4 regions of the Paenibacillus sp. 1-8 genome follow, and region 2 is predicted to be linked to each of the others. Evidence: riboswitches for the same ligand, from Rfam matches in the RefSeq annotation. Region 2 holds a riboswitch; each other region holds the start of a gene.
The links. A riboswitch is a leader RNA that binds a small molecule or an ion and turns the genes downstream of it on or off. The one in region 2 is predicted to bind cobalamin.
Positions count from the first base shown of each region.

Region 1: it holds a riboswitch for cobalamin, as region 2 does, so the genes downstream of both, AC0WRU_RS24200 (ABC transporter substrate-binding protein) here and AC0WRU_RS06700 (ABC transporter substrate-binding protein) in region 2, are expected to answer to the same signal.
Region 3: it holds a riboswitch for cobalamin, as region 2 does, so the genes downstream of both, metE (5-methyltetrahydropteroyltriglutamate--homocysteine S-methyltransferase) here and AC0WRU_RS06700 (ABC transporter substrate-binding protein) in region 2, are expected to answer to the same signal.
Region 4: it holds a riboswitch for cobalamin, as region 2 does, so the genes downstream of both, cobJ (precorrin-3B C(17)-methyltransferase) here and AC0WRU_RS06700 (ABC transporter substrate-binding protein) in region 2, are expected to answer to the same signal.

Region 1 is NZ_CM149995.1:5,247,169-5,252,894, reverse strand. It holds gene AC0WRU_RS24210 (xanthine phosphoribosyltransferase) at 1-515, shown strand, start outside; gene AC0WRU_RS24205 (nucleobase:cation symporter-2 family protein) at 509-1,816, shown strand; cobalamin riboswitch at 2,376-2,577, shown strand; gene AC0WRU_RS24200 (ABC transporter substrate-binding protein) at 2,788-4,371, shown strand; gene nikB (nickel ABC transporter permease) at 4,387-5,316, shown strand; gene nikC (nickel transporter permease) at 5,332-5,726, shown strand, end outside.
Region 2 is NZ_CM149995.1:1,463,281-1,469,006, forward strand. It holds gene AC0WRU_RS06695 (histidine phosphatase family protein) at 1-586, shown strand, start outside; cobalamin riboswitch at 709-903, shown strand; gene AC0WRU_RS06700 (ABC transporter substrate-binding protein) at 1,110-2,117, shown strand; gene AC0WRU_RS06705 (FecCD family ABC transporter permease) at 2,114-3,160, shown strand; gene AC0WRU_RS06710 (ABC transporter ATP-binding protein) at 3,157-4,023, shown strand; gene cobT (nicotinate-nucleotide--dimethylbenzimidazole phosphoribosyltransferase) at 4,099-5,169, shown strand; gene AC0WRU_RS06720 (bifunctional adenosylcobinamide kinase/adenosylcobinamide-phosphate guanylyltransferase) at 5,166-5,726, shown strand, end outside.
Region 3 is NZ_CM149995.1:5,042,657-5,048,382, forward strand. It holds gene AC0WRU_RS23220 (anaerobic ribonucleoside triphosphate reductase) at 1-1,476, shown strand, start outside; gene nrdG (anaerobic ribonucleoside-triphosphate reductase activating protein) at 1,473-1,970, shown strand; cobalamin riboswitch at 2,252-2,447, shown strand; gene metE (5-methyltetrahydropteroyltriglutamate--homocysteine S-methyltransferase) at 2,606-4,924, shown strand; gene AC0WRU_RS23235 (DUF6985 domain-containing protein) at 4,981-5,514, opposite strand.
Region 4 is NZ_CM149995.1:5,011,869-5,017,594, forward strand. It holds gene AC0WRU_RS23055 (sirohydrochlorin chelatase) at 1-770, opposite strand, end outside; gene cobJ (precorrin-3B C(17)-methyltransferase) at 864-2,663, opposite strand; gene AC0WRU_RS23065 (hypothetical protein) at 2,792-3,022, opposite strand; cobalamin riboswitch at 2,981-3,164, opposite strand; gene AC0WRU_RS23070 (LOG family protein) at 3,222-3,776, opposite strand; gene AC0WRU_RS23075 (uroporphyrinogen-III synthase) at 3,948-4,793, opposite strand; gene AC0WRU_RS23080 (GerAB/ArcD/ProY family transporter) at 4,895-5,726, opposite strand, start outside.

The sequences.
Region 1 (5,726 bases), 1.7 Mb from region 2:
CGCTGGAGATTGGTAAGGAGTTTGCACGTCTTTTTAGCAGTGCTCCCATTACGAAGGTGCTTACGATTGAAGCAAGCGGTATTCAGTTTGCCATGGCCACTGCTATTGCATTGGGGGTTCCGTTCATTTATGCGAAGAAAAAGAAGGCGATCACGCTGAATGAGCAGGTATACTTCGCTGAAGTTCACTCGTTTACACGGCAGGAAACCTATCGGGTGAGCATTTCCCAAAAATATCTCGATGCCAGCGACCATGTGCTGATCGTGGATGATTTTCTGGCGACCGGCGCAGCATTGGTCGGACTTACGGATATTGTGAAGGAAGCAGGAGCGGAGCTGGCTGGGGTTGGCTGCGTGATTGAAAAGAGCTTTCAGGAAGGCCGTGGACTGTTGGAGCAAAGAGGCATTGCCGTACGCTCTCTTGCACGTATCGCTTCCATGGCACCGGGCGAGGTTCATTTTATAGAAGAAGCTGGTGCGGTGATTCCTTCTGATAAGGAGAATGTGGGATGCTAAGCAAACAAAAGTTATTCGCGCTGGGCTTCCAGCATGTGATGGCAATGTATGCCGGAGCAATTGCCGTACCTCTCATTGTAGGGGGAGCATTGCATCTGACGCCAGCCCAGATGGCCTATCTGGTGGCTGCCGATTTGTTCACTTGCGGGATTGCTACATTATTACAGATTATGGGCACGCGGTTTTTCGGCAGTAGATTGCCTGTCATTTTAGGTTGTACGTTTACGGCAGTAGGACCCATCATCGCGATTGCTTCGACCTCAAATTTAGCGACCGCGTACGGAGCCATCATTTTGTCCGGTATATTCGTGGTGCTCGCGGCACCGCTGTATGGCAAGCTGCTACGCTTTTTCCCGACAGTGGTTACGGGGTCGGTTGTTACGATTATCGGTCTATCCCTCATTCCGGTGGCGATGAATAATGTAGCAGGGGGTCAGGGAAGCGCGGATTTTGGACAGCCGCGTAATTTGTTGCTGGCGTTAGTTACTTTGCTGGTTATTTTGCTTGTGAATCGGTTGGCAAAAGGCTTTTTGCGTTCGATTTCCGTGCTCATTGGTCTGTTTGCGGGTACGGTGGTCGCTTATGCGATGGGAATGGTGCATTTTGCTCCAGTGGCGCAAGCTTCTTGGGTGAGTGTTGCGCAGCCGTTTTATTTTGGTAAGCCTGAGTTTAGCATTATGGCAGTATGTACGATGATTATCGTTAATATTGTCAGCATGGTCGAGTCTACGGGCGTTTATTTGGCAGTAGGCAAGGCGATTGATCAGAAGGTGGAGCAGAAGCAGATCGTCAATGGTCTGCGCTCCGAAGGACTTGCGATTATGCTCGGGGGTATTTTTAATGCGTTTCCTTACACAGCCTTTTCGCAAAATGTAGGTCTGATTTCGCTGACACGCGTCAAATCGCGGAACGTTATTTTTGCTGCGGGTGGTATCATGGTTGTTCTTGGTTTGCTGCCCAAACTGGCTGCCTTGACGACAGTGATTCCTAATGCTGTGCTGGGCGGGGCGATGATCGTTATGTTCGGTTCGGTTGCTGCATCAGGCATGTCTATTTTGTCAGAAGTGGACTTGCGGAAGGAAAGCAATCTGCTGATCGCGGCATGCAGCATTGCGGTGGGCCTCGGCTCTGCCGTGCTGCCCCAAATGTTCGACCAACTACCGAGCTTTGCCAAAATGCTGCTGCAAAACGGCATCGTATCCGGCTCGATTACGGCGATTGTCTTGAACATCGTTTTAACGAAAAAACAAGCCGAATCAGTCAAAGGTGTGACAGTGTCGGAGGTTCCGCAGAAGGTTTGATAATTAGGATTAGATAAAGACAGCCGGAGAGAGGTCGTAAGCCTCTTTTCCGGCTTTTTGGCATAGAGTTATTGATAAAGCCCTCTTCCTGTATGAAGATGGGGATTTGAGATTCTATTAGAAGAATTTGCTAGAGTGGTAGGCGGGATCATGGTATGATTTACCTTATGGATTTTGAATAGTGGTGGATGTTTTCGGACCAAGCGAAAACCCACCGCGTAATTAGGTTAGGCGCCTAACGGTGGGTTTAGCTAAGCATTTAGCGCGCCGTGGTGATCCACAGCCTTTCAAATCCTGAGAGTCTTTGCCGTTGGTAGCGGCGAAGACTCTTTTTAGTATACGGACACGATGGGTATCTCTATACCTAATTTTATCACGTCCATTGCGTGCATGCAACGCAAAGTCATAGCCTTGATTCTCGCCGTATCGTTCAAATTTAAATTATTATGCGACATTTGTTGACAAGCCTGTAACAACAAAATAAGATAGTCCTAAATCGTAATGAAAAAGAATAAAGGAAGAAAACAGGTGTGAGCCGGACTTTCTATCTACAGGGTTTCGTTGAGATCATGTAGATGGTTGTTGAGCGTGTTCACTTAAAAGGGAAGTTCGGTAGATTCCGACACGGACCCGCCACTGTATACAGGCATCAGCAGGGTAACTGCTGTAGCTTTCAGAACAGCCACTGGAACTGTGAAGAACCGGGAAGGCCTGAAAGATACGCCTGGAGTCAGGAGACCTGCCTGTTTTAACATCACTGTCAGACCCACGGGATGCTGGGGAGGTGGTTAGGCGTGCTGCATACGGAATGTCTAAAACCGACCGATCCCCTTTTTTAGAGGGTACTGAGGGTGAGCTTTGGCATTTTATAATGAAAGCATTTCTGACTGCTGATCAAGCGGTCCGGAATGCTTTTTTCGCGTTTTGCGTTAGGTTTATATGATTTTACAAGTTAGAGGGGGATTCATCGAATGATAAGTAATCGTAGTAGGCGTTCATGGTTGATATGTACAGGGGTGATGCTGCTGCTGGCAGTTATGGCTCTTGCGGGATGCTCCACAACCAATAAGACGGCGGACAGCTCAAGCAAGGGCGAGAACATATCCGCACAACAGTCCACAACGGACAAAAAGCTGGTGATGGCGTATACGTGGAAGCCGTCAGGCGTTGACCCGCACGGAGATAATAGCTGGGATGTGATGCGATCCGGTGCAGGTGAGACACTTGTCCGTTTGAATGAAAAGCTGGAGCCTGAGGCTTGGCTGGCCAAGGAATGGAAGCAGGACAGCCCTACAGTTTGGACGTTCAGCTTGCAGGATAAAGTCACTTTTCATGATGGAAAGAGTATGGATGCAGCAAGTGTAAAAGCGTCTTTGCTGCGCTCTATCGAGAAAAGCCATCTGGCGAAGGATTTACTGAATGTGAAGTCCATTGATGTAAGCGGCCCGCTGGCGTTGAAAATTACGACAAACCAGCCGAATGCGGCGCTGGTGTCCAATCTGGCGGATCCATCGACGATTGTGCTGGATGTAGCGTCTATAAAGGATGAGCAGAGCTACCCTGCGATGACAGGTGCTTTTAAAATTAAAGCATTCAACAAGGATCAATCCTTGGTCGTAGAGCGTTATGACGGATATTGGGGCGAGAAGGCCCGGCTGGCTGAAGCAACGATGAAGTTCATTACGGACGGCAATTCGCGCCTGCTGGCGCTGCAATCCGGCGAAGTAGATGTAGCGACCGATATTCCGGTGGATAACGCGGAGGTATTGAAAAAGAACGATAAGCTGCAAGTGCTGTCGGCTCCCTCTTTGCGCACGCATATGATCGTGTATAACATGGAGTCGCCTGTGTTCAAGGATGCCGCGAACCGCAAAGTAGTGGACAGCTTGATACCACGTGCATCCATTGTGAGTGCGATCATGAGAGGCTATGGTACGGAGGCAAGCAGCCCATTCCCGAGCATTCTCCCCTTCGGTAAGGTCGAGCGTAAAGCGCTGGACGGAACGCCCGAGCAGCTATTGACGAAGGAGGGCTGGAAGAAGGATGCCCAAGGCACATGGACCAGGCAAGGCAAGCCGTTCGAAGTTACGTTGCTGACCTTTCCTCAACGTCCAGAGCTTTCGGTGATGGCTGAGGTGATTCAGAGCCAACTGCTGAAGGAGGGCATCCAGGTGAAGATTCGTAAGGTGGAAAATATCGACGAGGCACTGACCAAAAACGATTGGGATTTTGCCATGTACAGCATGCTGACTGCCCATACGGGGGAGCCGCAATATTTTATGGACATGTTTTATTCCTCTAAAAGCCAAGCCAATGTAAGCCGTTATAGTTCCAAACCGCTGGAGAACCTTCTTGGCAGCTTGAAGCTGGCGAAGGATACAGCGCAGCGTAATGCCGTGACACTGCAAGCGCTGGATATCATTAATACGGATTTGCCGCAGTCGTTCATTGTTCATCCGGATAACGTATTTGGGGCGAAAAAAGGGGTAAAGGGCTTCACGCCGCATCCGATTGAGTATTACTACATTACGGCGCAATCCGATATTGCGGAATAGCCGGCTGCATACCCTATGATTCGTTTTATTCTGGAACGTGTGGCGCAACTGGTCATCATTGTGTTCGTTGTATCTACGCTGACGTTTGTACTGATGAGGCTGGCTCCCGGCGACCCTGCTACCATTCTGCTCACCGCGCATAATGTGCCTGCCTCTGAGGAGGCGCTGACGGCGCTGCGTAAGGAGCTGGGCTTGAGCGAGCCGCTCCATATTCAGTATGTGAACTGGCTGCGGGATGTGTTCACAGGGCACTGGGGCACCTCCTATGTATCCAAGGAGTCGGTGCTAACCGAACTGTGGAACAGACTGCCCGCTACCGTGGAGCTGGCCTCGGCGGGCTTTGCCGTCATGACGGTGCTGACTCTTGGGATGGGGCTGGCCGCCTCGGTAAAATCCAGCGGTTGGCTCGATCGTCTGGGAAGGCTGTTTGCACTGCTGGGATCGTCCATTCCCTCTTTTTGGCTTGGCTTTCTGCTGATTTACCTGTTCTCCGTCCGTTTGGGCTGGCTCCCATCCATGGGTCGTGAGGATTGGACTCATTTGGTACTGCCAGCTTTGACTCTTGGGGCAGGCTTGGGAGTAGTGCAAGCCCGTGTGCTGCGTGCCCAAATGCTGGAGCTGGGTGACCGGAATTTTGTGAAGGCGGCGAAGGCCCGAGGCTTTTCCCGCACGCATATTCTGTTTTTTGAGATATTCAAGCATGCGATTTTGCCGATCATTACGCTGTTAGGCACGAATTTGTCATTTATGCTGGCGGGTAATGTCATTGTAGAGACGATTTTTTCATGGCCGGGATTGGGCAAGTATTTTATAGATGCGATCACGCAGCGGGATTATCCGGTGATCCAGGGGTATGTCATTTTTGCTGCATTTTTAATCGTAGGTGTTCAGTGTTTGGTGGATGTGGTCCAAGCGGCTGTAGATCCGAGGTTGCGTTTGCGTTAGGGGAGGAAGTTGAAAATGAAAAACACGCGGCTGTCCTTCAAAGGAAGCTTGCTGACGGGAGGCGTAATGCTGGGCCTGATCGGACTGCTCGGGCTTTTGGCTCCATGGGTTGCTCCTCATGATCCTCTCAATGTCGATCTCCTGAAGCGTCTGGAGCCGCCCAGCCGAGAATATCCTATGGGTACGGACCATTTGGGGCGGGATGTGCTGTCGCGGCTGATTTACGGGATTCGGACAAGCGTACTGATTGCCTGTGCGATTACAGCAGCTACGTTGTGCATCAGTTTGCCGATAGGCTTGTTCATTGGCTATGTGCGCGGGCGTGTGGACCAGTTAGTCATGCGGGTCATTGACGGCGTGCTGGCTTTTCCCGATATTATTTTGACGGTGGCGATTGTGGGTATCCTGGG
Region 2 (5,726 bases):
CCGAATCTATTGCAGTGACTTGATACGTTGTCGTCAGACCTTGCAGATCATTTTGCCGGAATCGGAACTGAAACCAGAGCTTGAAGTGGGAACCCACTTCGAATCGAAACCGGAATCACGGTTGGAGCTAACATCGAAATGGGAGTCTGAGCGTTTCCTATCTAATATGTCTGTTGGGTCTGCCATCATGGAACCACGTCTGCGAGAGCTTCATTTTGGCGAGTGGGATGGAAAAACGTATGACATGCTTAAGGATGTGGAGTTGTATCGCGCTTGGATTGATGAGCCGCAACGGATCACCCCTCCTGGAGGAGAGTCTTGGGCAGATTTTGTGAATCGTCTGCGCAAATTTCTTGACTCTCTGTATGAGTGGCATGTTGCTATGGAAGTTCAGCCAATGGGTTTGACTGCTGCGCCGCCCTCTATTTTGATCGTTACGCATGGTGGCGTAATTCGTCAGTTGGCTTGCATGCTGATACCGGGCCATGATTTTTGGAGCCTGAATCCGAAGCCGGGAGCGGCAATTAGGATTCAATTGAGGTTGGCAGGACCGCACAATTACATTGCGAAAATGCTTCCTCATTAGGTTAGACATCAACGGATAAAGAGGCTGTTTGGGTTGTAAGCCGTCTCTTTTTAACCTATAATCATCAAGTAAAAGAACGGCTTGATTACCACTACATCAAATATCCAGCAGACGAGGTCGGCGCAGTGTGATGAAACTATGGTTTCCCTTTCCTGCGCTGTTAAAAGGGAAGTCGGTGTGAGTCCGGCGCGGTCCCGCCACTGTAAATGGAAAAATGCCAGCCCGATATGCTTTATGTGCCACAAAGCATATGAAGGAGTAGCAGGCTGTCGCATGTTTCTGTAAGTCAGGATACCTGCCCGTCCGCCTGTCACCATAATCCTTCGAGGAAAGGATGACGTGTTCGCAGTGACTGTCCATGCGGGAAGAAGCTGCCGCCTGCGCACGATCTGCGCTAACGTGACCCCTGTGTCCTGATATGAGGATGCGGGGGTTTTTTGATAGGAAAAGAAGGCTGGATATAGATGATATCGGATGATTCAAGTAACGCTCTTAACGATTTTTTTATGAAGGGGTGCAAATCATGGCAGGGAAAAAAATAAAGGTTTGGACAACAGGTCTATTGGCTCTGATTTTGGCAGTTGTGCTGAGTGCATGTGGTGCTAATGGAAAGAATGCTGAAAATAAAGAGGGTCAGGCTTCTTCACAGCAGCCGGGACAGACAGTTACCGCACAAGAGCCTCCGGGCAAAACGGTCTACCCACTCACGATTAAGGATGCAACAGGACAGGAATTTACATTCAAAAAAGCGCCGGATAAAATCGTTTCCGTCTCCCCGGCAGAAACCGAGGCGCTGTTCGCCATCGGGCTGGATAAGGAAATTGTAGGCGTCTCCGACTACTCTGATTACCCGGAAGCAGCTACGAAAAAGCCTAAAGTGGGCGGTATTATGAAACCGAACGAAGAGGCGATCATTGCTGCAAACCCGGAAGTCGTTTTTGCGGGAATTTCACTTAGTGAACAGGCTACGACCAAGCTGCGTGACATGGGAATTATGATTTTTAAAACGGAACCGAAAACAGTTGAAGATGTCATGGCTAACATCGAATTGTATGGTAAAATCACCGATCATCAGAAAGAAGCGAGAGCGGTGACCGACAAGATGAGAGCAGATGTAGCGGAAGTGAAAGAAGGAGTTAAAAATATCGGTAAAGGGCAGAAGCTGCGGGTATACGTCGAGTTTTCACCAGGCTGGACGGTTGGTAAAGGCGAATTTATGGACGAACTGATTACGTTGGCGGGCGGAGAAAATGTAGGTGCCACGCAGAAGGGGTGGTACCAAATCAGTGAGGAAAATATTATTGCAGCGAACCCTGACGTGATTTTGTACAGCAAAAGTGTCAAGGATGACAAAACAGGCCAGACGCTCGGCGATATCATTAAAGCTCGCAGTGGATGGGATCAAATATCGGCTGTTCGTCACAACCGGGTATTTGCCGTGGATGATAATTTGATCAGTCGTCCGGGTCCGCGCGTAACGGAAGGTCTCAAGGAAGTGGCCAAGGGCGTGTATCCTGAAATTTTCAAATGAACCGTAAACTGATCGGCTTTGGAGGGACAGGTCTTGTCCTGCTGCTGCTGACGCTGCTACTTTGTCTTGGCATCGGCTCGGCCAAGCTTCCGGTCAGCCAGATCACGGGTATTCTGGTCAACCACCTACCGTGGTTAGGTGATACGTTTACACCGGATTGGAATACATCCTCAGAGCAGATTATTTTGAAGGTCAGACTGCCACGAGTGTTACTGGGAATGCTAGTAGGCGCAGCGCTGGCGCTGGCGGGAGCCGGATTTCAGGGTGTGCTGCGCAATCCTTTGGCTGATCCGTATACACTGGGGGTATCCTCTGGTGCTTCGGTAGGAGCGGCGGTGCTGATTTATTGGGGGCTTCAATTTTCATTTGTTGGCATATGGACGCTGCCGCTAGTGGCGTTTACGACCGGAATGCTGACGCTGTGGATGGTGCTGACGTTGGCACGGGAAGGCGGAAAAATTCCAACACAAAGTCTCATTTTGTCGGGTGTGGTGATGCAATCCTTTCTGGGAGCGGTTGTTTCCTTTCTGACAGCCATGTCGAAGGAGACGGTCAATGAAATACTGTACTGGACGATGGGAAGTCTTAGTCTGCGCGGTTGGTCATATACAGGAATCCTTTTACCTTATGTGGTCATAGGACTGGTGTTTCTATGGAACCGGGCACGTGTGCTGAATATTCTGGCTTTGGGTGAACGTCAGGCGGCTCACATGGGAGTTAATGTAGATGCGACGAAGCTATCCGTTCTGATCATATCCACGCTGTTGACGGCTGCGGCTGTCTCGGTATGCGGAGTGATTGGCTTTGTGGGACTCGTTGTACCGCATATCATCCGTTTGGTGACGGGTCCCGACTATCGGATGATCGTTCCGTTATCCGGGCTGGGCGGGGCTATTTTCATGGCTTGGGCCGATACTGCGGCACGTACGCTACTGGCTCCGACCGAAATTCCGCTTGGTGTCATGACGGCCTTTGTCGGTGCACCGTTCTTCGCATATCTCCTGTACCGGAACAAGAAGCTGCGCAGGGGGGGATTGCTGTGAAGGAACCAAGTGGATCACAGGCACCGCGAGTCCGGGCGTTGGAGATTGCCAGTCTGACTCGTGATTTTGGGGAATTCCATGCGTTAAAAAATATAAGCTGGAGCGTAGACGAAGGAGATTGGTGGGGCATCATCGGCCCGAACGGGAGTGGAAAGTCGACGTTGCTGCATCTGCTTTCCGGTGTGGACCACGCGACTTCGGGAAACGTTCTTGTATATGGTAAAAAGGTCAGCAGCTATGGCAGAAAAGAGCTTTCCCGTCTTGTAGCTGTGCTCCAGCAGGAGGGGCTCCCCCCGGTAGGTTACACGGTAAGGGAAGTCGTGGAAATGGGACGCTTTCCCCATCAGGACTGGTTTGGTAGAGAAAAGGTGGATAAGGAAAAAGGGATTGACCCGGGAATCATTACGGATCGTGTGCTGGAGAGGCTGGATCTTACCAACTTGGCGGACAGGTCGTTAGACCGTTTGAGCGGGGGACAGCGGCAGCGTGTGGCTTTGGCGAAGGTGATGGTGCAGGAGCCACAGATTTTGCTGCTGGATGAGCCTACAACCTATCTGGATCTGCGCTATCAGCTTGAATTTATGGAGCTGCTGGCGGAATGGCGGCGGGAAACGGGCGTGACGATTATCTCTGTCCTGCATGATCTCAATTTGACTGCCCAGTTTTGTGATGACTTGCTTGTGCTCAAGGACGGAATGGTTGAGGGGTTAGGAGCTTCATCAGAGCTGTTAACAGAGGAGCGGATTCGCCATGTATATGGTGTTGAGCCTGTAATGTTGCCTCATCCGGATAGTGGTGTGCCGCAGCTTTTACTGCGAAGAAGTGCACGGGATGCAACTGGTCGGGGCGAACGACTGGAGTAATTTGAGTAAAGTATTGAAGAAACAGAATTTATGATGAGATCGCTAAACACATATAGGGAGCAGGGAGTGGAGGGCATGAACGGAAAATTACAGCAGTTGATCGCCAGCATTGCACAGCCGGACGGGGCGGCAGCCTTGGCGGCCTCGGAGCATTTGGACCAATTAACGAAGCCACCGGGGAGTCTTGGAAAGCTGGAAAGTCTGGCTATACAGTTGGCAGGCATTACGGGGGTGGACAAGCCTGAGTTTAACCGCAAAACGGTTATGGTCATGGCAGCGGATCATGGTGTATGTGAAGAGGGGGTCAGCGCCTTCCCGGCAGAGGTTACACAGCAAATGCTGTATAACATGCTGTCCGGCGGCGCGGCCATTAATGTGCTTGCACGTCATGCAGGTGCAGATGTCAAGGTGGTAGACGTGGGTGTGAATGCAGATGTCGCTCACGCGGATTTGGTGAACCGTAAGGTGCGTATGGGGACCGCAAACATGGCGAAGGGGCCAGCGATGCTGCGTACGGAAGCCGAGCAAGCGATTTTGGCTGGAGCTGAAGCTGTGGCGGAAGCAGTCAAAGGCGGCACACGATTATTCGTAACCGGAGAGCTGGGCATTGGAAATACGACGGCTAGCGCTGCGGTCGTATGTGCTCTTACCGGGCTGGAGCCAGAAATGATTGTCGGCAGGGGCACGGGTGTGGATTCGGCGGGGCTGACCCGTAAAATAGCGGTTGTCTGCCGCGCATTGGACGTGAACCAGCCTGACGGAAACGACGCCCTTGACGTACTGACCAAGGTCGGCGGTCTGGAGATTGCCGCATTGGCAGGCGTCATCCTCGGCGCAGCCGCTCATCGCTGTCCGGTCGTGCTGGACGGCTTTATCTCCGGCGCAGCTGCGCTCGCTGCGCGTACACTTGCGCCTGCAAGCGCAGCGTACATGCTCGCTTCGCACGCCTCGGACGAGCGCGGGCATGCGGCGGTGCTTCGCGAGCTCAAACTGGAGCCGATGCTTCATCTGGACATGCGGCTCGGCGAGGGCACAGGCGGTGCGCTTAGCCTGCACCTGATTGATGCGGCGTGCCGCATTATGCGCGAAATGGCGACCTTTGCCGATGCAGGTGTATCGGACGGTCAGGGAGCCGCGCAGCGATGAAGGCGCTCGTGACCGGCGGTGCACGCAGCGGTAAAAGCGGCTTTGCCGAGCGATTGTGCATGTCGCGCGCCTCGCGCGCCTGCTACATTGCAACGGCGCAAGCCTATGACGTGGAGATGAAGGAGCGTATCGCCCTTCATCGGCTCCAGCGCGAGTCTGCCGGATATGACTGGCAGACGCTGGAGGAAGCGCAGGCGCTGCCGGAACTGCTGCGGCGTCTGGGCAGCGGCGTAGAGCCACGGCTGGCTGTGCAAGGCAGCAATCCTGCCAACCTTCTGCACGTCAGCCAGGCACCGCAGCCATCGCTTGCACCCATGGTGCTGGTCGATTGCCTGACCCTCTGGCTGTCGAACGTGTTGCTGGCCGCAGGCGAGGACGGCGAAGCTGCGGCCCGTGCCGCCATGGATGAACTGGCGACAGCTGTGGAGCAGTATCCGGGGCCGCTCGTCATCGTGACCAATGAGGTCGGTGACGGCATTGTACCCGAGTATCCGCTTGGACGGCTGTATCGGGATTTAAGCGGGATGATGAATCAGCGGATCGCCCGCCTTTGTGAT
Region 3 (5,726 bases), 1.9 Mb from region 2:
CGTCTGTTCGGAGAAGGAATAGAACCCGCCCTGCCTGATGACGAATTACATATAGCCAACAGCCTATTACATGAGATCTGCCCTCGTTCATACGCATTCGCACGCGAAGAAACGGAGACGGAAACCCGGCAGGCCGCCGAATCACTTATTCACAACCTGAACACCATGAGCAGTCGGGCAGGCGGACAAATTCCGTTCACATCACTGAATTACGGCATGTGTACTTCTGCTGAGGGGCGGCTTGTTACGCAATCGTTGCTGGAGGCCACTATTCGTGGCTTGGGCAGCGGGGAAACCCCTGTTTTTCCACAGCATATTTTCCAATGCAAAAAAGGGATCAATCAGGCCGAAGGCGATATTAACTATGACTTGTTCCTGCGGGCAGTAGAATGCTCCAGCAAACGTATGTATCCCAATTTTGTCAATGTGGATGCTACCTTCAACCTGCCCTATTACCGCGCAGATGATCCGGATACCATTATTGCGACGATGGGCTGCCGTACCCGCACCATTGCTGACCGTTTTGGCAGAAACCGTCAGAGCGGAAAGGGTAACCTCTCATTCAATACAATTAATCTGGTGCGTCTTGGCATTGAGTACGGCATTTGCACAGGCAAGCGCAAGGCACCTGACCGGGATGGCTTTGATACCAGACTGGAAGAGGTTATGCGCATTGCCGTGGACGGACTGATCCATCGCTATCATATACAGACCAGCCAGCCGGCAAAAGCCTCAGACTTTATGATGCGCGAAGGAGTATGGGAAGGCGGAGAAGAGCTGGAGCCGGATGAAGAGGTGGGAAGCATACTAAAGCACGGTACGCTTTCCATCGGATTCATCGGGTTAGCTGAGTGCATGAAGGCACTGTACGGCAAACACCACGGGGAGAATGACGCTGTATACCGCGAGGCACAACGAGTCATAGCTTCCATGCGTGTCTACTGCGACCGGATGAGTGAATTGCATAACCTTAATATTACGCTATTCGCTACGCCTGCCGAGGGTCTATCCGGCAAATTCACGTTGCTGGATCAGCGTGATTTCGGAGTCATTCCCGGTGTGAATGATCGTGAATATTACACGAATTCTTTTCACATTCCTGTGTATTACACGCTTCCGGCTGCCCGTAAAATCAGCCTCGAAGCCCCATTTCATAACCTGTGCAACGCTGGAGCGATTTCGTACATTGAGCTGGATGGCAATGCGCGGAATAACCCGGAGGCGTTTCTTAAAATTGTACAATATGCGCTTCATCAAAACATTGGGTACTTCTCCATTAATCATCCCGTAGATCGTTGCCCGGAATGCGGCTACGAGGGCATTATCGGGACAAGCTGTCCCCATTGCGGTGCTGATGAGGAACATACGCATTTTCAGCGCTTACGCCGGGTAACCGGATATCTGACAGGTGATTATACCGTCCGGTTCAACACCGCAAAACAAGCCGAGGTACGTGACCGGGTGAAGCATCGGTGAATTTATGCGGCTACATTCCGGAATCTCTGAACGAAGGACACGGCCTGCGCACCGTTGTGTTCATTAGCGGTTGCCGCCATGCCTGCCCCGGCTGCTTCAATCCGGCATCCTGGAGCTTCCGTACAGGCGAACCGTTCACACCGGAGCGGCAGCAGGAGGTTATCCGTGACATCGCCGATAATCCATTGCTGGACGGGTTAACCCTTTGCGGCGGAGACCCCTTTTTCTCGGCAGCGGAATGCTCGCAGTTTGTACGCGACTTCCGCGCAGCCTGCCCTGACCGAACCGTGTGGGCCTATACGGGCTTCGTCTACGAAGAACTGCTTACGGATCAGGCCCGGCAGGAGCTGGCGCTGCTGTGCGATGTGATTGTGGACGGTCCTTTTGTAGAACAGCAAAAGGATCTGACCCTTCCCTTCCGAGGCAGCCGCAATCAGCGACTGGTTGATGTGAAGGCCAGCATTCTGGCAGGATCTACCGTTACATTAGCCTGAGGCGATGTTATACTCGCATGAGTTGTTATGCCCTAAGACGAGTCCTTTCCCTATGGGAGGGCTTGTCTTTTTTTGCGTGTAGTTGGAAAGGGGGGTGCTTTAAATCGGGAACACGGGATAACGTACTGATAAGCAGAACGCTTTTAATAAACCTTAAATGTGCTTCCATAAACTTAATCGTTTCATTGCAGGTTCAAACGGAGTTTCTATTGCGCATCCCGCAGGTTTCACTTATGATGGTGAACAAGTATACGAGTGCATAATTATTCGTCATACCATAATCGCATAGCTTGGAGATAGGTGTCTGTTCTATTCAGTTCAGGCTTAAAAGGGAAGCCGGTGCAAGTCCGGCGCGGTCCCGCCACTGTAAACGGGGAATTTTCAGCTGTTGATACACCCACTGGTCCACAGACCGGGAAGGAGCGCTGAAAGTCATGATTCGTAAGTCAGGAGACCTGCCTATTTCAACAACATCGCAAGTACCTACGGGAGATAGGGAGGTGTTAAGAGCAGTCGCCGAATTTTTATTTTTAAATAACGGAGGCATTCTTTCCCCTATTCATTTTTACCCCGGGGAGGAATGTCTTTTTTTGTACGCAAAAATAAACTGGTTACCAGCCTGGGAGGAAAAGTACATGTCATTTACCGAATTGCCTGATTTGCCCGGCTTGATCAGCAGTAACCTGGGATATCCGCGTATCGGTGGGAACCGGGAATGGAAGAAAGCACTGGAACGCTTCTGGAACGGCAGCATGGATGAAGGTGAACTGCATATCGAGATGAAACGATTGCGGTTGGAGCATCTGAGCAAGCAGCGTGACAAGGGAATTGATCGAATTCCAGTCGGAGACTTTTCCTATTACGATCACATGCTGGATACATCCGTGATGTTCGGTCTGGTGCCGGAACGGTTCAACTACCGTCTCGAGGGACCTGTTCCCCTATCCGTCTATTTCGGGATAGCCCGTGGACAAAAGGGTGCCACCGCCAGTGAAATGACCAAATGGCTGAATACCAATTACCATTACATCGTACCGGAATTGGCGAATGCAACCCCGGTGTTCACGGAGAATAAGCCGTTGCAGGCTTATCGTGAAGCGAAACAGGAGTTGGGCATTGAGGGTAAACCCGTCATGATCGGTCCTTATTCGTTCGTTGCCCTGTCCAAAGGCTATGATCGTAAGGATTTGGCCGCCATTGTACGAAGCTTCCTGCCACTGTATGCCCGCGTCCTGTCTGAGCTGGCTGCGGAAGGCGTTCAGTGGGTGCAGGTGGATGAGCCTGTCCTGACCACCTCATTCCCGGCAGAGGATTTGGACATTATTCAGGAGGCTTATGAAGCCTTGTCCGAGGCTGCTCCATCCTTAAATATCGTGCTGCAAACCTACTTTGGCAGTCTGGATCATTATGAGCACCTGTCCACGCTCCCGGTACAGGGATTAGGTATGGATTTTGTACATGATGATGGCGAAAACCTTCAACATGTGCTCCAGCATGGCTTCCCCGCAGGCAAAACGCTGGCCGCTGGCGTTATTGACGGGCGCAATATATGGCGCTCCGATCTGAACGCCGTGGCTGCGCTGCTTGAACAGCTGGCAGAACAAACGCCCGCCGCCCAGCTCATCGTACAGCCATCATGCAGTCTGCTGCATGTGCCGGTCAGTCTGGAAGCAGAGCATAAGCTGGACCCAGAGCTGGTACAAGCGCTGGCCTTTGCCGATGAAAAGCTGGAAGAAATCGCAGCTTTGACCGCTGCGCTTGGCAAACGCGAACCCTCGGCACTTGCCAAGCTTGAGCAGAGTGCGGACGCGGTAGCTCGCTTCAACAGCTCGGCGGCACGAGTACAGACCGCTGCCGATATGGCGGCTCTACTGGCGAAAGAGCCGCAGTCACGCAGCGTTCCCTTCGTCGAGCGTCGTGTGATTCAGCAGGACAAGCTGAAGCTGCCTCCACTTCCTACGACGACGATTGGCAGCTTCCCGCAAACCGCCGAGGTTCGCAAAGCCCGTCTGCACTATCGCAGAGGGGAATGGTCTGCCGAGCAGTACCGAACATTCATTCAGCAGCAAATCAAGGAATGGATTGATATACAGGAGGACATTGGTATTGATGTGCTTGTACACGGGGAGTTTGAGCGGACCGACATGGTTGAGTTTTTTGGCGAAAAGCTGAAAGGCTTTGCCTTTACACAAAACGGGTGGGTACAGTCCTACGGCTCCCGCTGTGTTAAACCGCCGATTATATACGGAGACGTGTCGTTCGACCAACCTATGACCGTGGAAGAAACGGCCTTCGCCCAATCGTTGACCTCCAAACCGGTCAAGGGAATGCTGACAGGTCCGGTAACGATTTTGAACTGGTCCTTCGAACGTAATGATATTCCTCGCAGTCAGGTTGCTTTACAGTTAGCACTGGCACTACGGGCTGAGGTAGAAGCATTGGAAAAAGCGGGGATTGGCATGATTCAGGTCGATGAACCCGCAATCCGTGAAGGGCTTCCGCTGAAAAAGGAACAGCAGCAGGCCTACCTGGAGTGGGCGGTTCAAGCCTTCCTTGTTACAACAGCAACCGTTGAACCCGCCACCCAAATCCATACGCATATGTGCTATTCCGAATTTCAGGATATGATCCAATCCATCTCCGATATGGATGCGGACGTCATTTCTATTGAAACCTCGCGAAGCCACGGAGAACTGATTGTCAGCTTTGAGGATCAGGTGTATGACAAAGGCATTGGTCTGGGCGTATACGATATCCACAGTCCGCGTATTCCCGATGTATCGGAAATGCTGAGTATGATCCAGCGTGCCCTGCGCGTACTGCCTTCCGATTTATTTTGGGTCAATCCAGACTGCGGTCTGAAAACCCGCACCAAGGATGAATCTGTAGCTGCATTGCGGCAAATGGTGCTGGCCGCTCAAGCTGCCAGAGATTCGTTGACTGTATCCAGCTAATTTCTATACCTATCCCCTTCCTGGACCCTTTTATCCCTGCAAGCCGGAAGGGGATTCTATTCCAAATCATATAATGTATAAGCTCCTTGAATATGCTCGGGTTGTCCCTGCTTCAGATGCACACCCAAGCCATGCTCTCTATCCCATGAACAGCTAAAATTCAAGTACAGCTCATCCTCTTCTGTTGAGTCAGGAACCAGTATAGACACGAGCTGTAGCCATTCCAGTAATTGTGCCGAATCCTTCACGTAGGGCGCATATTCATCCGGATTTTCTCCCCACGAGATATAAGCGTTCCGGTACTTTTCCACTATACCTGCATAGTAATGATGTATCGCTTCCAGCACATGAGGATGAATGTCGGACCCATGTGCCATATATTGCTCCCACGTCTTTTTTTGCTCCTGCTTAGGCTCTCTTATAGCCTGCGCTTCTTCCTCGGAATCGGCGGACACCATAAACTCTATCTCTACCTCTGAGTCCTGTCCGCAAAAATGGAGCTGCATCGCGCCCCGAAGCACGATTTCCTCCGATACATCCCAAGTCTCATCATCCTGATCCAGCTCCATATACCAGCGTTCCCAATTCATTCTTCGCCCCATCCTTTTCATAAGAAATGATCTTCAACTCTATGGAACCTTTATTTTACAATTTAACATCCTAATGAATGAAATTAAAGCGGGCCCCTTTCCGCAAATTCCCCAGGATTCGGCGTATTTCTAAATAAAACTACTTTTTTCAACAGCATTCCCTATCTCACTGACTCTAAAAGCAAAAGAAAACTCCTAAAATGAGCCCGTAG
Region 4 (5,726 bases), 1.9 Mb from region 2:
TTGGCACGCTCCAACACCAGCTCGACCAATTGTGGATGGAACCCAAAATATCCGCCCATTTCCACTTGCAATGCAGGATGAGACTCCGCAAATTCCTCTGTCATTTCTCCGATACGCTTAATCAGCACACCCGTGAATAGAAAGTATGGAAGCACGATGATTTTTTTAGCGCCTAGACGTAGACAACGCTCCAAGCCATCTGGAAATGAGGGTTGTGTCACACCGATAAAGCTGCTCTCCACCCACGTATACGGGAGTTTTTCCCACAGCATACGGGTAATTTTGAAAAAGTCGCTGTTCGCATCCGGATCGCTGCTTCCGCGTCCCAGCACCAGCACAGCCGTTTCTTCATCCGTCACCTCGGCAGAAGCCTCCACAGCGCTATCCATACCGGCTGGAACCGCAACCGGACGGGCCTCTTTCAAGCGGCTTTGCAGAATGCTGACGATTTTTTCGTGAACGCCAATCGGACGTCCGTATACAAATTCCACCTGCGGATATTTCGCCTTTGCCCGGTCAATAGCCATCGGAATATCAATTTTGGCATGTACCGCTGCGAACAAAATAATCGGAATAAGAACGACACGCGTCGCCCCTTTTTCCACACATGTCTGCACTCCTTCGGCAATGCCGGGACGTGCCAACTCCAAGAAACAGGTTTCCACGCACATATCCGGTACCCGATCTGCCACCGCCTGTGCAAATTCCATCAGCTCCTGATTCCCCTCCGGGTCTCGACTTCCATGTCCAACCAACAATATTGCATTCACTGCTGTATTTTCCTCCTCATCAATAGGGATAACCTGCAAGACGCCCTATTTTATCTGTATGCTTACATCCATAAAAACAGGCTTTCTAGCGCATTAATCGCCGCAGACGGCATTCACTTCTACTGTTGCAGGCGCATCTTCATGCCGAAAACCCGCTACCACGCCCACACGCTTGAAAAATTTATGAAAACGCTCGTTCGGATGCCCTTTTTCCTTATATTCAGCGACGACGTTCTCAACGATATCCGTAATCTGATCCCCCGGAATGCCCTCCGCTACAGGTTGAGCGGCATGAGCGTTGCGTCCGAATTTTTTGCCGCCGAGGAACAGATCGTATCCACCCTTGCGGTACACAATCCCGATATCCTCCAGCACCGCTCCATAGCAGGCCATACCGCAGCCGTTCAAAGCAATGCTCGTTTCCTTGGGTGCCTGCAATCCGCCCAGTACAACCTGTAGATGCTCTGCCACAGGCACAGCATCATCCTTCTCCATATTGCAGAAGTCGCACGCCTTCACCTTAAACACATCGCCAATCGGCATCACGATGAATCGTTCATCCCGTAGCCGCCCTACCAGCTCCTCCGGGTCTGCGCATGGCACGCGCAGCACGATCTGGTGATCCGGCGTATACTCCAGCTCGCCTTCATCACCCGCTACCTCGGCGAGCAGCGCCATCTGGTGAGCGGTGAACTTCTTGTTTCCCACGCCGGGGGAAACGCCCACCTCAAACAGCGCAGGCTTGCCAAAGCTACCTGTCGCTGTCCCGGCCGTAGCCACCGCTCCGGCGGTGCTCACGGCGGGCGCTTGCCCGCTCCAGCGCGCGCTCGCTGCGCCCGGCAGCTTGCCGCCCGCAGCGAGGCGGCTCAGCGCCTCCGCTGCCAGCGATGCCGGGGCCACCCCGGCTTGCACGGCAGCCACCGCTTGCGGGCGTGCCTGCGTTGCCACCGCAGCAGCGCCGCTCGCGGAAGGAGCGGGGGCGGTCCCGCCAGCACCCGCGGGGGCTGGCACTGCGGGTGCAGCGCCTGCCTGCGACGCATTCAGCGCGCGATCCTCTTGCGCGCCCAGCGACCACGGCTCCGCTTCCGTGCGGAGCCGCTGATGCGGCTGGAGCGCCTGCTCGGACGCATCCAGCGTATACTTGCGCTGATACCCGCGCGGCGTCACGATCAGACCGTCATACACCATCGTCGAGGAATTGCCGATGATGACGGTCGTCAGCATACCGATATCATGGTTGAGCATGTCCTCCAGCGTCGTCACAATTACTTGCTGACGGTCGCGATAAGCACTCTTGACCAGCCCTACCGGAGTCTGCGGATCACGGTAGCGCAGCAAAATGGACTGCGTCTCAACTATCTGGCGTGTACGCCGACCACTGCGCGGATTGTACAGTGCAATGACAAAATCCGCCGAAGCTGCCGCTTCTACACGCTTCACAATCGTTTCCCAAGGGGTCAAATGGTCACTCAGACTGATCGTGCATGCATCATGCATGACGGGCGCACCCAACAGCGAAGCACAGGACTGAATCGCCGATATTCCCGGCACGACTTCTACCTCAACCCCGTCCTCACGACGCCAGCCCTTTTGCATCAGCACTTCGTACACTAGCCCGGCCATGCCATATACGCCTGCGTCTCCACTGGAAATGACGGCTACCTTCTTGCCCATCTCCGCCTGTCGAACCGCCTCCTGCGCACGGCTCACTTCCTCTGTCATGCCTGTGCGAACAATCTCCTGTCCATTCAATAACGGACGGATCAGATCTACATAGGTGTTGTAACCGATAATGACCTCACTCTCGGCCAGCGCATCCAGCGCCCGTTTGGTGATATGTTCCATATCCCCCGGTCCGAATCCAATCACGAGCAATTTTCCTAATCGGCTCATCGTTATCCTCCTTCTTAAATCCAGGCTATGTTTTCCACACTTCTATCTATTCCACTTGTATATGGACATCCTGTAACTCAAAAAAACCCATCCTCCCCGGATGGGTTTCCTATGTACACATCGTATCATCAGACGGACACAGCATAAGAAGACAGACACTTCTTGTCTCCCGCCATCGTGCCGTTGCTTTCCATCTGCCTGTTCACGCTTGAACGCTTCTGCACGTTCAGATCCACGCAAACCTGTAACCAACATGGAAAAAGCAACGTGCGCCTGATTTCCTGATTTCGTACACCCGTCCTCTCCGCGAAGGTTAACGGTGCATACAGATCAAGGTAGGTCTCCTGGCTCGGCATCAACAGATTTTTTCGCCTTCCCCGGTTTCTCACGAGTGACGTCTGAAAAAATCCTCTTCCTTACAGTGGCGGGACCGCTCGGGACTTGCACCCGATTCCCTGTTACCCTTTGCTATCACAAAGGCACCTTGTCTGTCCGCTATTTGATTATGGGTCTTATCATAACCTTGCCTCAATCAGTTGCGCAAGCATGAAAAACGCTTTATTTCAAGTTTTCCGCCTTGTTTTTTAGCATATGCAGCAATTCGTCCGGGTCCGCAGAGATACTCAGCAGCGCTGGATGGTCAACTCCGGTAAATCCCTCACGCACACTATGACGCACCATTTCCGCCAACGGGTCAAAATATCTGTTCACATTCAGCAGCCCGATAGGCTTGCGATGAATGCCGATTTGCCCCCAACATAGTACCTCGAATAGCTCCTCAAATGTTCCCAATCCGCCCGGAAGGGCAATGAATGCGTCAGCCTTTTCGCTCATCACCGCTTTGCGTTCATGCATGCTCGCCACCTCAATAAATTCGGTAACTCCCCGGTGAATGATCTCTGCATCGAATAACAGGGTCGGCATAATCCCGGTGACCTGACCGCCCCCTGCCAGCATCGCATCCGCGACCTCGCCCATCAGCCCCTTGCTGGAGCCTCCATAGATCAGACGAACATGATGTCGGGCCATAGCCTCTCCAAGCTTGCCTGCCTCCTGAAGATATACCGATGAATGTCCGGGTCTGGACCCGGCAAAGACACAAATGGAATTCATAACGTCTCAGCTCCTGTTCTGGTATCCAGCATCGAGGCTTTTTCATTATATTAAATAAATATTTTCGCTATAACAAAAACTTCTGTCGATGCATGTCCAACAAAAAAAGATAAAGACCCTGTAGGCCCTTATCTTCATTTTACCCTTTATCGCAAGGATATGGGGTAGTTTTCAGTTCACTACTTCCAGACCGCAGCCATGCGCCGAAGCGCTATGCTCAAAATATCTTCCCAGCTCCACCATCATCGCGCCCATTCGTTCCTCCACCGGAAACACGATCCGTTCAATCCCTTCCTCCAAAATGGACTGCGCCGTCACCTTGCCTACCGACACAGCGATCACATCCTGACGAAAAGCTTCCAGCACGTCTTCCATCTGCTTCTGTTCCCTCGCATATTGAGCCAAAAAGCGGATTTGTGGACCGCTGGTGAACGTAACTGCATCCACATTGCGGTTCAGGATATCCTGTAGCAATGCTTGCAAATTTGCCTCCTCCGGCGGAATATGCTTATAGGGAAGCACCTGCCGGGTAACTGCGCCTTGCTCGTCCAGCCACTTCACCAGCCGGGGGGCTGGATCACCATGTAGCTGCAACAGCACTTCCTTCCCCTTCAGATCGTACGGAGCAAAGGCCTGCGTCAACCCGATCAAGCTTCCGTCCTCGTCCCGTACAGCGGGCGTAAAGCCACGCTTTTTGAGTCCATTGACCGTTTTGTAGCCCCGCGCTGCAATGTTCGAGGAATGTAATAGCTCCAAAATCTGTTCTGCTACTTCCATATCCTCCGCCATATCGAACAGCGCGTCCAGCCCCATGCCTGTCGTGAAAATGTTCCAGTCCGGCGGCTGCTTCACCCACGATACAATAGCATTACGCAGCTCGATATCGTCCAGAAAAACCGTACCCTGGGCCGGACGTAGCACCGGCTCGCCCCCCATTTTTGTAACCAGCAGCGCCATTTCGTCTGCTTTACGGGGACCGGCAAGGGCGACTCTCTTGCCTGCCATGCGTTGGGCCATCCTGTTTCCCCCCTTGTAGAAGTCATACTCCTTTCTACCAAGTATACAATCAAGGAGCTAAAAGACAAATAAGAATTGCTTTTCCGATGGATATAGTAAGCTTATAATTCGACTTGTCTTTCTCCACTTCCCTGCTGGCTCTCCTGTTTCCTCTTATCCTGCTCACCACCAGATGGCTCATCACCGTCATTTTTCTCTTTACGTTTGGGCCTAATCACCAGCCATAGCACAAAAGGCATAAGCACAAAGAAAATAATCATGACCATGGTCCATTCCCGGCTAAAGTCATAGATTTGGACAACGTTGGAGAACAGCATAAAGGAACAGACATAACCCAACAAACCGATTGGCCATACAATCAAACTCCCCCAGGCAGGAGCAAACATACGCTTTACAGTCAAACTGATAACGTATAGTTCGAACCCTATCTTTGTAAGCAGGGTTGGCACAGTAAGAGCGACTATAAACAAATCGAACCGATCCAGAAAATCCGATAGCTGCAACTGACGCACCAGTTCATAGGAAGGATAAAACAGCCGTGACAAAATGGGAATCCCGGTTACCAGTTCTGTCAGCATCACAATCATGATCATAAAAACGGTCCCTATCAGATGTCCAAGCCATGCACTGCGGGGATTATAATTTCTCCCGGAAATCACAAAGGGCAACATCATGATGTCCGCCATATAACCCAACATGCGCCAGCTTCCTTTGGCAACTCCACCTACATCCGGATGTAAAAATGGTCTCAGCACCGAAAAATCCATATTACGCCCGAAAAATAGTAGCAAGGTCAACAGGGTCAGGATCAACACTGGCGCGAAAATTTCCCCCATATTTACAATAGTGCTAATTCCCCCCTTAGCCATAAACACTAAAGTTAGCAGCAGAATCAGGGAAATCACGACAATCGGGGTCAGCGGTAAAAGCGCA